DNA from 4 places in the Streptomyces sp. NPDC101181 genome. Region 1 is predicted to be linked to each of the others. Evidence: riboswitches for the same ligand, from Rfam matches in the RefSeq annotation. Region 1 holds a riboswitch; each other region holds the start of a gene.

Region 1 (3,202 bases):
CCCCGGCCAGGACCGGGGGCCGGACGTAGCGGGTGCCGTAGGACTGGACCCAGCCGTGCTGGGTGGCCAGGTAGCCGGTGAGCTGCTCGGCGAAGTACTGCACCATGTCGTTGCGTTCGGGCTCGCCGTGCACCAGGACGTCGATCCCGGCCTTCTCCTGGAAGGAGAGGACCTCGCGGATCTCGTTCTTGATCCGCTCCTCGTAGCCGGCCTGGTCGATCCGCCCCGCCCGCAGGTCGGCGCGGGCGGTCCGCAACTCGGTGGTCTGCGGGAACGACCCGATCGTGGTCGTCGGCAGCAGCGGCAGCCCGAGGTGGGCGCGCTGCGCGGCGGCCCGTTCCGGGTAGGGCTGGGAGCGGCGGCCGTCGGCGTCGGTGACCGCCGCCGTGCGGGCCCGCACCGCCGGGTCATGGGTGATGGGCGAGTTGGTACGGGAGGCCAGATCGGCCCGGTTGGCGGCGAGTTCGGCCCCGATGGCCTCGGTGCCGCGCGACAGCCCCCTGGCCAGCGTGACGATCTCTTCGGTCTTCTGCCGGGCGAAGGCCAGCCAGCGGGCGATCTGCGGGTCGATGTCGCGTTCGGCGTCCGCGTCCAGCGGGACGTGGAGCAGGGAGCAGGAGGCGGAGACGTCGACGCGGTCGGCGAGGCCGAGGAGCGTGCCGAGGGTCGCGAGGGACTTCTCCAGGTCGTTGATCCAGATGTTGCGGCCGTTGACGACCCCCGCGACCAGCCGCTTGCCGGGCAGGCCGCCCGCGGCGGCCAGCGCCGCCAGGTTCGCGGCGGCCGCGTCCGTGAAGTCCAGGGCCAGGCCGTCGACCGGCGCCTTGGCGAGAACGAGGAGGGCGTCCCCCAGCTGGTCGAAGTAGGAGGCCACCAGCAGCTTGGGCCGGTCGGCCAGGGCGCCGAGGTCGCGGTAGGCGCGGGCGGCGGCGTTCAGCTCGGCCGGGGTGCGGTCCTGGACGAGCGCGGGCTCGTCCAGCTGCACCCACTCGGCGCCCGCCGCGCGCAGGTCTGCCAGGACCTCGGCGTACACCGGCAGCAGCCGGTCCAGCAGCGTCAGCGGCTCGAATCCGGCGGCGACACCGGGGGCCGCCTTGGCGAGCAGCAGGTAGGTGACGGGGCCGACCAGGACCGGGCGCGGCGTGAGGCCGAGCGCCAGGGCCTCCTTGAACTCCGCGACCTGCTTGGCGGAGTCCGCCGTGAACACCGTGTCCGGGCCCAGCTCCGGCACCAGGTAGTGGTAGTTGGTGTCGAACCACTTCGTCATCTCCAGCGGAGCGACGTCCTGGGTGCCCCGCGCCATCGCGAAGTAGCCGTCGAGGGCGTCCGCGTCCACCGCGTCCTGGTGCCGCGCCGGGATCGCGCCGACCATGACGCTGGTGTCCAGGACGTGGTCGTAGTAGGAGAAGTCACCGGTCGGGACCTCGTCCACACCGGCGTCGGCGAGCTGCTGCCAGTTGGTGCGGCGCAGACCGGCGGCGGTCCGCCGCAGGGCCTCCGCGTCGACGCGGCCCTTCCAGTACCCCTCGACGGCCTTCTTCAGTTCACGGTTCTGACCCTGGCGGGGGTAGCCGTACACGGTGGCGTGTGCTGCCGCGGCTGCGGGCTTCGGTGTCACGGAACTCTCCTTCGCGAGATGAATCCTTGGTCCGGAGACGGACGAGGGTGCGAAGGGATGGCGAACCGGACGGAAGCGACCCCGCGCGGCACAGGCGCGGTCGTCCGTCTGGTGCAGTACGCCGACCCGCCCTCGAGGTCACCGGAATGTCCGCGTACGAAATCGTCCGGACGCGGGCAGTTGGCAGGTCTTCGGACTCGCGGGCGCGCCCTGACGACGTCAGGACACCTACTGGCCGTCGCTTCCCGGGCCCTGCGTGGACCCAGTGCGTATGACGGCGGTCGTTCCCACATACCGCTGCGGGGCAGTCCCGGATTCCCACCGGGTTCCCTCTTGCGACACCCCGCCTGGCGGACAGGGCGAACCAGCTGCTGCGGGAGAGCCTACGGGCTGCCCCCGGACTCCGGGAGGCCGCGTCCAACGATCGGACATGTGAGGGAGGTCACTTACGGGCGGGGCCGCCGGGACTCGGGCGGCCGACCGGTCCCCGCGGGATGCGAGGATGAAACGCATGGTCTCTCCCCCCATGAGGCACCCCGCCACGGAGTCGCTGGGACGGCTGCGTGACGAGCTGTTCCGGACCGCCGTCGCCTGCGACTCCTCCCGCGCCATCGACCTCGTGCTCCGCGCACTGGAGGCGGCGGGCGGGTGCGACGGCGACATACTGGCCGGACGCGCCGCGGCCGAGACCATCCTGCTGAACGTGATCGCCCCGGTGCAGGCCCGGGTCGGAACGGAGTGGGCCGCCAACCGGATCACCGTGGCCCAGGAGCACGGCGCCAGCGCCATCAGCGACCGGTGCATCTCCGCCCTCATCGGCGAGGTCCGCCGCCGGCCGCACGAGCGTTCCCGCGGCCGGATCATCGTCGCCTGCGTCGAGGGCGAATGGCACGCGCTGCCCGCCCGGCTGGTGGCCGAGACCCTGATCCTGCGGGGATGGGAGGTGGACTACCTCGGCGCGCAGGTCCCCACTCCCCACCTGGTGGCCCACATCCAGCAGCGGAACGCCGACGCGGTGCTGCTCTCCTCCTCGATCCCCACCCGCCTGCCCGCCGCCCACGCGGCGATCAGCGCCTGCCAGAGCGTGGGGATGCCGGTCCTCGTCGGCGGCGCGGCCTTCGGCGCCGACGGCCGCTACGCCCGGCTGCTGGGAGCCGAGGGCTGGGCGGCCGACGCGCCCGCCGCGGCCGACGCCCTGGCGGACGGACTGACCCCGCGGACGGAGGCTCCGGGACTCCTGGGGCTGGACACCCTGCCGCACCTGAGCGATCAGGAGTACACGTTCGTGATCACGAACAAACAGGTCCTGGCCCGGCAGGTGATCGCCGATCTGGAGAGGGACTTCCCGGCGATGCGCGCCTACACCGACGCGCAACGGGAGCGTACCGCCGAGGACATCGACCACATCGTCGAGTTCCTCAGCGTGGCCCTGTACGTGGACGACCACGACCTGTTCACCGTGTTCATCGGCTGGACCCGCGAGATCCTGGCGGCGCGCCGGGTGCCCGCCGCGTCCATGATCCCGGCCCTCGACTCCCTGGCCCGGCAGCTGCACGACTTCCCCCGCGCGCTCGGCCTGCTGGC
Region 2 (3,202 bases), on a different contig from region 1:
GTTCACGATGTCGGTCCGGCGCAGGTTGATCTCGGCCGGGGACCCCGCGCCCTCGCAGATCACCGCGTCGTACGCCGACCGCAGCTGCTCCAGGCAGTCCGTGACCGTCCCCAGCAGCGCCTCCTGACGGCCCCCGTGGTACCCGCGGGCGCTCATCTCGCCGACCGGCCTGCCCAGCAGGACGACCTGGCTGGAGCGGTCGCTCCCGGGCTTCAGCAGCACCGGGTTCATCAGGGCCGTCGGCTCCACCCGGGCGGCCTGCGCCTGCATGGCCTGGGCCCGCCCGATCTCCGCGCCCTCGCGGGTGACGAAGGAGTTCAGGGACATGTTCTGCGCCTTGAACGGCGCGACCTTCACGCCCCGGCGCACCAGCCAGCGGCAGATACCCGCCGTGACGACGCTCTTGCCCGCGTCCGAGGTCGTCCCCGCGACCAGCAGCCCGCCACCGCTCATGCCCGCTCCCCTTCCCGCACCGGGCTCCGCCCGGCCCCGCCGTTCACGCCGCTCATGCCCGCCTCCGCTTCCGCGCCGCGGCCAGGTGCCCGGCGGCCAGGCGTCCCGCCACGCACACCCCGAGGGCCAGCGCGCTCACCCGCCGCGAGAGCCGCACCGCCCGCTCGATGTCGGCGCTGCGGACCTGCCGGCCGGACGCCCCGTTGAGGACGGGGCGGTGCTCCACCCGCCCCGCGTACGCCAGCGTGCCTCCCAGCCGTACGCCCAGCGCCCCCGCGAACGCGGCCTCCACCGGCCCCGCGTTCGGGCTCGGGTGGCGGTGTGCGTCCGCCCGCCAGGCGCGTAGGGCCTTTGCCGGGCGTCCGCCGCCCGCCACCGCCAGCGCGGCGGTCAGCCGGGCGCCGGGCCACCCCGCCAGGTCGTCCAGACGGGCCGAGGCCCAGCCGTAGCGGCGGTACCGCGGCGAGAGGTGGCCGACCATCGCGTCGAGCGTGTTCACCGCCCGGAAGCCGACGAGACCCGGCACCCCGCCGACCGCGCCCCACACCAGCGCGCCGACGACGGCGTCCGAGGTGTTCTCGGCGACCGACTCCACCACCGCGCGGGCGATCCCCGGGCCGTCCAGGGCGTGCGGATCGCGCCCGCACAGATGCGGCAGCCGCTCCCGGGCCACCTCCAGGTCCCCGGCGGCCAGGGCACCGCCGACGGCCCGCGCCTCCCGGCCCAGCGACGTCCCGCCGACCACCGACCAGGTGGTGGCGGCGGTCAGCGCGACGGCGAGCGCGGGACGGTCGCGCACCGCGCGGGCGGCCAGTGCGGCGGCCCCCACGGCGCCTCCGGCGCATACGAGGGTGTGTAGGGTGCCCCGGCCCCGGTCGTCGCGCCACAGCAGCGACTCCACGCGCGCCGCTACCCGGCCGAACCCGGCGACGGGGTGGCCCCGCCGGGGGTCGCCGAGCAGGGCGTCCGCGATCATCCCGGCCGTGGCGCCGTACGCGAAGAGGCGATCGGCCCGCACGGCTCAGCCCGCCGCGGGTCGGGGCGTTCCGGGGTCCGGGGGGACGGAATGCGGCGCACGGCGGCCCGGCATGGCGTCACGTCCTTGTCTCAGGGTCCGCGCCCTGGTTCGACGAGAGCGGCGACGAGAGTCTCCTGGCTCCCGGATCCACACATCCCCCGGCCTTCCAGCCCGTGCTCGACGGGCCGTGACATCCGAGTGGGGGAGTGCTCCCCGGTGACAGTGGCGGGACCGCGCCGGATTCGCACCGGCTTCCTCTGCTGTCGCCGTAATGGCTCCGGCAGTCCACCACGCTGCGAGAACAGCCGTCAACTTGCTGTTGACCTGCGGAGGACCGGTGTGGGCGGACGCACACCGGGCCGGGCACACACGCGGTGTGCCCGGCCCGGAGGACGTGCGGGAGAGCGCCGGCCGGCGCGTCAGGCCACGATCAGGTAGATCCCGTACGCGACCGCCGCCACGCACGCCGCGAAGCAGGCGTACGCGCTGGTGCGCGCCGCAACGGCCGATCCGCCGGAGCCTCCGGCGCGGTCACCGGCCGGGGCCGACAGCTTGGACAGGGCGACGATGCCCAGGGTGAAGACGCCGACCAGAGCGACGGTGACCACGAGACTGACACCGAAGACGGAGGCGAGTGCTGCCCAGTCGATTTTCATGCGGATCTGTCCTTACACCGTGGCCGGCGGGCGGGCCTGGTCGTCGGGAGCCGACGCCGGGGCCGGGATGGTGGTCGTGAGGCCGGCGGCCGGGACGCCCACCGGGGGCGGGGCGACGGCGGCCATGGCGGTTGTGACGACGCCCCGCGGCTCATCACCGCCGTCCGTGTCGTTGACGTTGGTGTGGTCGACCGGTTCGCGGCGCGAGGCCACCCAGATGGCGAAGGAGCCGCCGACCAGGATGACCGCGGTGGCCGCGACACCCCAGGGGCCCTGCTTGGTCAGGAACTCGGCGCCCGCACCGACCAGGCCCGCGGCCGGGAGCGTGAGACCCCACGCGACGAACATCCGGGTGGCGGTGGACCAGCGGACGACACCGCCCTTGCGGCCGAGGCCCGCGCCCATCACGGCACCCGAGCAGGACTGGGTGGTGGAGAGCGAGAAGCCAAGGTGCGAGGAGGCCAGGATGACGGTGGCCGCGCTGGTCTGAGCGGCGAAGCCCTGCGGCGGCTGGAGGTCGGTGAGGCCCTTGCCCATGGTGCGGATGATGCGCCAGCCGCCGAGGTAGGTGCCGAGCGCGATGGCGACACCGGCGGAGACGATGACCCACAGGGGCGGGTTGGAGCCGGGGGCCAGGACACCGCTGGTCACCAGGGCCAGCGTGATGATCCCCATCGTCTTCTGGGCGTCGTTGGTGCCGTGGGCGAGCGAGACGAGCCCGGCGGAGGCGATCTGTCCGGCCCGGTAGCCCCTGGCGGTCGACTTCCGCTGGTTCGGGTCGGTCACGTTCCGGTTGATCCGGTACGTCAGCCGGGTGGCCAGCATCGCGGCGATGCCCGCGACCAGCGGGGCGGCGATCGCGGGGAGCAGCACCTTGGTGACGACGGTGCCGCCGTTGATCGAGGACCATCCCGCCGACATCACGGCGGCGCCGATCAGACCGCCGAAGAGAGCGTGGGAGGAGCTGGACGGCAGGCCCAGCAGCCAGGTCAGGAGATTCCACAGGATGGCGCCGACGAGCGCCGCGAAGATGACCTCGGTTCTGATGCCGTCTTCGTCGACGATCCCGCCGGAG
Region 3 (3,202 bases), on a different contig from region 1:
GCCAGGCCCTTGGCCTCGGCCGCGCGGTAGGCGGCGTCGAACGCGTCGCCCCACAGGTCGACCAGCTCGGGCACGTCCGCCGGGGAGAACAGCGACCACTCGGTGTCCGCGTCGACGCGGCGCATGAACTCGTCCGGGATCCAGTGCGCCAGGTTGAGGTTGTGCGTACGCCGCTGGTCCTCACCGGTGTTGTCACGCAGCTCCAGGAACTCCTCGATGTCCGCGTGCCAGGTCTCCAGGTACACCGCCGCCGCGCCCTTGCGACGGCCGCCCTGGTTCACCGCCGCCACCGAGGCGTCCAGCGTCTTCAGGAACGGCACGATGCCGTTGGAGTGCCCGTTGGTGCCCCGGATCAGCGAACCCCGGGCGCGGATACGGGAGTAGGACAGGCCGATGCCGCCCGCGTGCTTCGAGAGCCGCGCCACCTGGTGGTAGCGGTCGTAGATCGAGTCCAGCTCGTCCTTGGGGGAGTCCAGCAGGTAGCAGGAGGACATCTGCGGGTGCCGGGTGCCGGAGTTGAAGAGCGTGGGGGAGGAGGGGAGGTAGTCCAGCTTGCTCATCAGCCCGTAGAGCGCGGTGACCTCGTCCAGCGCGCGCACCGACTCGTCCTCGGCGAGGCCCGCGGCCACGCGCAGCATGAAGTGCTGCGGGGTCTCGATGACCTGACGGGTGATCGGGTGGCGCAGCAGGTAGCGGCTGTGCAGCGTGCGCAGACCGAAGTAGCCGAAGCGGTCGTCGGCGCCCTCGGCCAGGGTCCGCTCGACCAGCTCGTCCAGCGCCGTGGCGTGCAGCTCGGCGAAGGCGGCGGTGCGGTCGGCGATCAGGCCCTCGCGGTGGCCCACGGCGACCGAGGCGGAGAAGGACGTCGCGCCCTGGCTCGCGGCCTCGTCGGCGATCGAGAGGGTCAGCAGCCGGGCGGCGAGCCGCGAGTACGCCGGGTCCTCGGAGATCAGACCCGCGGCGGCCTCGGTGGCCAGCGAACGCAACTCGGCCTCGTCGGAGCGGGCGTTGCGCCCGCGCAACGCGGCAGCGGCGACCCGTCCGGGGTCGGTGTCGGGCAGATCGACGGTGAGGTCGGTCAGGGTCCGCAGCAGGGCGGTCCCGGGTCCGTCGTTCGAGGCCGTGGTCGACACCGGGGACACCGGAGGCACTGTGGATTCGGTGGCTGAAACCGGATCGGCGGGCGCGATGGTCACAGGGCTTTCCCTCGCTCGGCAGGGGGCCGGCGGCGGGCGGGGAGGCCGGGCAGCGCGAAACCCGGGCAGGGCGGCACTGCTGATGGCATCCACCGGCCTTCCGCGAGGCCCGGACGTCTGGCATCCGGTTCGGTCGATCCGGACGCACTGTCCACAGGTCTTCGGACTTGCAGGTGTGCAAAAGCACACTGATCACACCGTTGCGGGACAGTTCCGGATTCGCACCGGATTCCCCTGCGGCGACAGCGAGGTCGAGCATACATGTGGGGGCCGTCTGATGAAGAAGCCCCCACATGTTGTGTCGGGAGTCTTCTGTTTTCCCCGGAGTTCCGGATTCCCCGCCCGGGATCCGCCCGTCCGGCCCGGGGCCTGGCGACCGTCAGGAGGGCAGAAGAAGGGGCCGCCGCGCCCCTGGGAGAGGTGCGGCGGCCCCGGTGGACCGGCGGGTGCTCAGCAGCAGCGGAAACCCTCGCGAGGGTCCGCCTCGCGCGCGTCGGTGCGGCGGTGCTCGAAGGCGCGGCGGGTCAGGACCGGCGTGTCCGGATCGTGCGCCCGCGCGTGGGCGACGTAGCGGTCGTAGGCCGACTCGCCGGTCAGCTCGCGCACGTACCAACGGATGCGGCCCGCGATGCGGCGGACGTCCTGCACGCTCATCTCCCGCCTCCTCCGTTCAGGTCCGGTCGCCGGTGCCCGCGGTCCTCTGGCCGCCCGCGCCCGCCTCGTCCTTGCGGATGCCGCCCTCGGGGCCGACGCCCGCCGCGACCAGTTCGGCCTTCTCCTCCTTGGTCGCGAACATCGAGGCCGGGGCGACCAGCCGGGACTGGACGAACGGCGTCTCGTGCAGCTTGGCGGACTCCGGGTCGCGGATGGCCCGGAAGCAGACCCGCCCGGCGTCCACCAGGACCACCACGATGAGGATCGCGAAGAGCGCGCTCAGGACGCCGTCGACGGTGGAGTTGGTGACGACGGTCCGCATCTCGTCCATGGTCTTCGCCGGGGCCAGCACCTCACCCGCGTCGATGCCCGCCTGGTACTTGTCGCGCTGGGCGAAGAAGCCGACCTTCACGTCGTCGGAGAAGATCTTCTGCCAGCTCGCGGTGAGCGTGACGGCCACGTCCCAGGCCAGCGGTACCGCGGTGACCCAGGCCCACTTCAGGCGGCCGGACTTGACGAGCAGCGTGGTGCAGACCGCCAGCGCGACGGCGGCCAGCAGCTGGTTGGCGATGCCGAAGAGTGGGAAGAGCTGGTTGATACCGCCCAGCGGGTCGTGCACGCCGACCCAGAGGAAGTAGCCCCAGCCGCCGACGACGACGGCGCTGGCGAACCAGACGCCCGGCTTCCAGCTGACCTCGCGGAACGGCTTGTAGACGTTGCCCAGCATGTCCTGGAGCATGAAGCGCCCGACCCGGGTGCCCGCGTCGACGGTGGTCAGGATGAACAGCGCCTCGAACATGATGGCGAAGTGGTACCAGAACGCCTTCATGGCGGTGCCGCCGACCACCGCGGAGAAGATCTCCGACATACCGAGTGCGAAGGTCGGCGCGCCGCCGGTCCGGGAGAGCAGACTCGCCTCCTCGACGTCCTTGGCCGCTTGGGCCAACGCGTCGGGGGAGATGGAGAAGCCGAAGCCGGCCACGGCCTCGGAGGCGCTCTGGACGCTGTCGCCGATCACCCCGGCCGGGGCGTTGATGGCGAAGTACAGCCCGGGGTCGATGATGCAGGCGGCGATCATCGCCATGATCGCCACGAACGACTCGGTCAGCATCGCCCCGTAGCCGATCATCCGGATCTGGGTCTCCTTCTGGACCATCTTCGGGGTGGTGCCCGAGGAGACCAGGGAGTGGAAGCCGGAGAGCGCGCCGCAGGCGATGGTGATGAAGACGAAGGGGAACATCGAGCCCGCGAAGACGGGCCCCGAGCCGCTGCTCGCGAAGTCGGTGACGGCGGGCATCTTCAGCGTCGGCAGCGAGATGACCACGCCGAGGGCCAGCAGCGCGATCGTGCCG
Region 4 (3,202 bases), on a different contig from region 1:
CCGGGGCGGGCGGGGCCGCGGTGAAGCCGCCGCCCGCGACGGCGCGCAGACCGTCCAGTGAGGAGTAGGCGGACGGGGAGGTGTCGGAGGGCTGGTACTTGAAGCCGCCGCCCGGGTTGAACTGCTGGGCGATGAGGAAGTCGACCGGGGTCCTGCCCATCGGGGTGAGGAAGTCCCCGGTCTGCGGGTTGATGCCGCAGGCGTTGAGCCCGGAGACGGCCCAGCCGTTGGAGCTGGTGTTGATGCCGTACATGGCGTTGAACGCGCCGCTGTTGTTGACCAGCTTGCTCTTGAGGAACGCCTTGGCCTGGAGGATGTCGGCGTCGGTGCCGGGCACGCCGGACACGCAGAGCGCGGCCATCGAGGCGCCCGTCATGTCGACGTCGCTCGGCTTGTTCAGCTCGGTGGCGTTGCCCTCGGCCTTGGCGTAGGTCCAGCCGCCGTCGTTGTGCTGGTTGGCCCGGAGGCGGGTGACGACGCGGTCGAGAAGGGCCTGCGGGACGCGCTGGCCGCCCGCCTGGGTTCTCGCGCCCCCCAGGGCGAGGGCGGCGAAGACGGTGCCGTTGTAGTTGGCGGACGGGCCGAAGTAGCCGGCCTCCGCGTTCTGCCAGTAGCCGTAGATGTCGGCGATCAGGTTGCGCGAGGCGGAGACCCGGGCGGGGTCGATCCCGGCGGCGTACGCGTTGAGCGTGCCGCGCTGGTAGTCGGTGACGACGGGGGTGGCGGAGGGCCAGCCGGGGGTGGCCAGGAGGTTGCGGTAGACGGTGCGGGCGTTCTTCGTCGCGTCGCCGCCGGGCGTCACGTCGACGGCGGCCGTTCCGGCGGCGGCGAGGGCGCTGAAGGCCCACTCGTTGGAGAGCCCCGGCCCGGCGTACGAACCGTCGGCGGCCTGGAGGGACTTGACGTACGCCACACCGTTGGTCTTCGAGGTGGCGATCTGGGCGGGCGTGGACGTCGCCGCGGCGGGCAGCGCCGTGAGGACGAACGCCCCCAGCACGGCGGGCGCCACGAGGGCGATCCGGCGGGGCGTACGCGAGGTGCGGGACGTGGCAGAACGGGGCATGGGCCTGCTCCTGAGGATGAGGGGCGCGCGGCACCGCGGCGCCTCCCGGGCCGCACAGGGCAGGGCAGGGCGGGTGGCCGACGCCTGAACGCGTGGGTACGGCTTCTCCTGGTACAGCTGCCGGATGGGCATTCGGGCTCGGGAACGGCCCCCTGCCGCCCCACACCGCTGCGCGTCAGCCCCGGATTCGCACCGGGTTCCCCCACACGGCAGGCCAGGACGCTACCCGAGGCGGCAGGGGTGCGCCAGGGAGGGGCGCGGCGTGCGCCGCGGGGCCCGCCGGGGAGACGCGGAACACCTTGACGCTCTCTTCGAGAGCGTGTTCCAATCCGCCTGATAAGCACTCAGCCCCAGGGGAAGCCGGTCGAAATCCGGCGCTGACCCGCAACCGTGGGCCCGCCACCGCGCGGGCGAGCCGGACTGCCTGGGACCAGGATTTTCAGCGAGAAGCGCCGTCGCGGACTACGGCGTGGTTCGAACAGCTCCCCGTGGGCGGCCCGTTCGGGGCTCGCCCCCGCCGGGTGCCTTCTGCCACGCGGGGCCCGCCCGGACGACACGAGGGGCCGTGGTGGGGACCGCACAGCAACGGAACCGGCATGCCGGGAAGAGGAGACTTCTGTCGTCGGTCTCCGCCATCGCGTTGATCTTCGCCGCGAGCGTCGCCTTCGTGAGCGGGGCCGTCCCGGCGTCGGCCGACCCGGTCGGGGAGTGCACGGCCACCAGGGGAGCGGTCGTCGCGGTGGACTTCGGCCCGTTCGGCGGCGGGGTGGTGCGCGGCTGCGACACCACGCCGACCAGCGGCTACGAACTGCTCCACGAGGGCGGCTTCACCACCGAGGGCACCCAGCACGACGGCGACGGCTTCATCTGCCGGATCGGTGCGGGCTCCTTCAACTCCGGTACGCGGTACCCCACTCCGGCCACCGAGGACTGCGTGCTGACCCCGCAGGCCACCGCCTACTGGTCGTACTGGATCGCCGCTCCCGGCCAGGAGACCTGGTCCTACAGCCCGCTCGGCGCGATGGACCGCAAGCCCAAGGCGGGCGACGTGGACGCCTGGGTGTTCGGCGGCACCGATGTCGGCGGCACCACCGGACGCCCCGACTTCACCCCGGACGAGGTGCGGGCCGGCGGGGGCGGGACACCCGGCCCCACCGGGGGCCCGACGGACGGTCCGAGCGTTCCCGCCGGGGAGATCGACCTGCCCGCCGCCGCCCGCTGGGTGACCGGCCAGCTGCGGGACGACACCCATGTGGCGGACCCGGACACCGGGGCGCACGACGACGTGCTGACCACCGAGGCCGCGTACGCGCTCGCCGCGGCGGGCGGGAGGAGCCCGGCCCTGGACAAGGTGGCCGCCCACCTCACCACCCGGACCGGTCCCTACGCCTACCCGAACGGGACCGACGAGGCGCCCGACGCCCCCGCGGCGGCCCGGCTGGCGCTGCTCGCGGAGATCACCGGGGGCGACCCGCGGGCCTTCGGCGGGCGCGATCTGCTCGGCGACCTCAAGGAGAACGTCTGCCCGGCGGGCCCCGAGTCCGGGGCCCCCACACCCGGCTGCACGGCCAAGGGCGACTTCCGCGGCGCGCAGTACGCGGACGGGCAGGCGCTGTCCGTGCTGGCCCTGCTGCGCGGCGGCGTGGAACCGCCCGCGGCGAGCACGGCCCGGCTGACCCAACTGGTGTGCCAGGACGGCTCGGTGACCAGCATCCTGATCACCCCCGGCGAGAACTGCGACGGCGACCCGGCCACCACCGGACTGGTCGCGCTGGTGCTCGACGAGGCGGGCGGCCAGGACACGGCCGTCGCCAGGACCCGCGCGTACCTGCGGAAGGCCCAGCTGGAGACCGGCGCGTTCCCGGGGTACAACGGCGCGACCACCGGCTCGATCACGGCGACCGCGTACGCGGCGCAGGCGCTGCGCGCGCTCGGTGACGGCGGCGCGGCCGACGCGGCGGTCTCCTGGCTGTCGCGGCAGCAACTGGACGACGGTGGCTTCGGGTTCGAGGAGAGCGCCACCGACGGTGCGCTCTACCCGACCGCGCCCGCCGTGCTCGCGGGGGCGGACACCAGCCTGGTCACGCTGACCGCGAAGCCCGTGGAGCCGACCCTTCCGCCGACCACTCCCCCGACGAC

The links. A riboswitch is a leader RNA that binds a small molecule or an ion and turns the genes downstream of it on or off. The one in region 1 is predicted to bind cobalamin.
Region 2: it holds a riboswitch for cobalamin, as region 1 does, so the genes downstream of both, ACIRRU_RS27995 (cobalamin biosynthesis protein) here and metE (5-methyltetrahydropteroyltriglutamate--homocysteine S-methyltransferase) in region 1, are expected to answer to the same signal.
Region 3: it holds a riboswitch for cobalamin, as region 1 does, so the genes downstream of both, ACIRRU_RS02320 (ribonucleoside-diphosphate reductase subunit alpha) here and metE (5-methyltetrahydropteroyltriglutamate--homocysteine S-methyltransferase) in region 1, are expected to answer to the same signal.
Region 4: it holds a riboswitch for cobalamin, as region 1 does, so the genes downstream of both, ACIRRU_RS22225 (prenyltransferase/squalene oxidase repeat-containing protein) here and metE (5-methyltetrahydropteroyltriglutamate--homocysteine S-methyltransferase) in region 1, are expected to answer to the same signal.

The regions. Positions count from the first base shown of each region.
Region 1 covers NZ_JBIWOX010000030.1:28,061-31,262, forward strand. The annotation lists gene metE (5-methyltetrahydropteroyltriglutamate--homocysteine S-methyltransferase) at 1-1,618, opposite strand, end outside; cobalamin riboswitch at 1,783-2,002, opposite strand; gene ACIRRU_RS29345 (B12-binding domain-containing protein) at 2,145-3,202, shown strand, end outside.
Region 2 covers NZ_JBIWOX010000025.1:54,919-58,120, reverse strand. The annotation lists gene ACIRRU_RS28000 (cobyric acid synthase) at 1-453, opposite strand, end outside; gene ACIRRU_RS27995 (cobalamin biosynthesis protein) at 506-1,471, opposite strand; cobalamin riboswitch at 1,599-1,730, opposite strand; gene ACIRRU_RS27990 (hypothetical protein) at 1,891-2,127, opposite strand; gene ACIRRU_RS27985 (anion permease) at 2,140-3,202, opposite strand, start outside.
Region 3 covers NZ_JBIWOX010000001.1:546,873-550,074, reverse strand. The annotation lists gene ACIRRU_RS02320 (ribonucleoside-diphosphate reductase subunit alpha) at 1-1,196, opposite strand, end outside; cobalamin riboswitch at 1,331-1,472, opposite strand; gene ACIRRU_RS02315 (YbdD/YjiX family protein) at 1,647-1,850, opposite strand; gene ACIRRU_RS02310 (carbon starvation CstA family protein) at 1,867-3,202, opposite strand, start outside.
Region 4 covers NZ_JBIWOX010000015.1:172,910-176,111, reverse strand. The annotation lists gene ACIRRU_RS22230 (hypothetical protein) at 1-1,063, opposite strand, end outside; cobalamin riboswitch at 1,190-1,266, opposite strand; cobalamin riboswitch at 1,372-1,508, shown strand; gene ACIRRU_RS22225 (prenyltransferase/squalene oxidase repeat-containing protein) at 1,632-3,202, shown strand, end outside.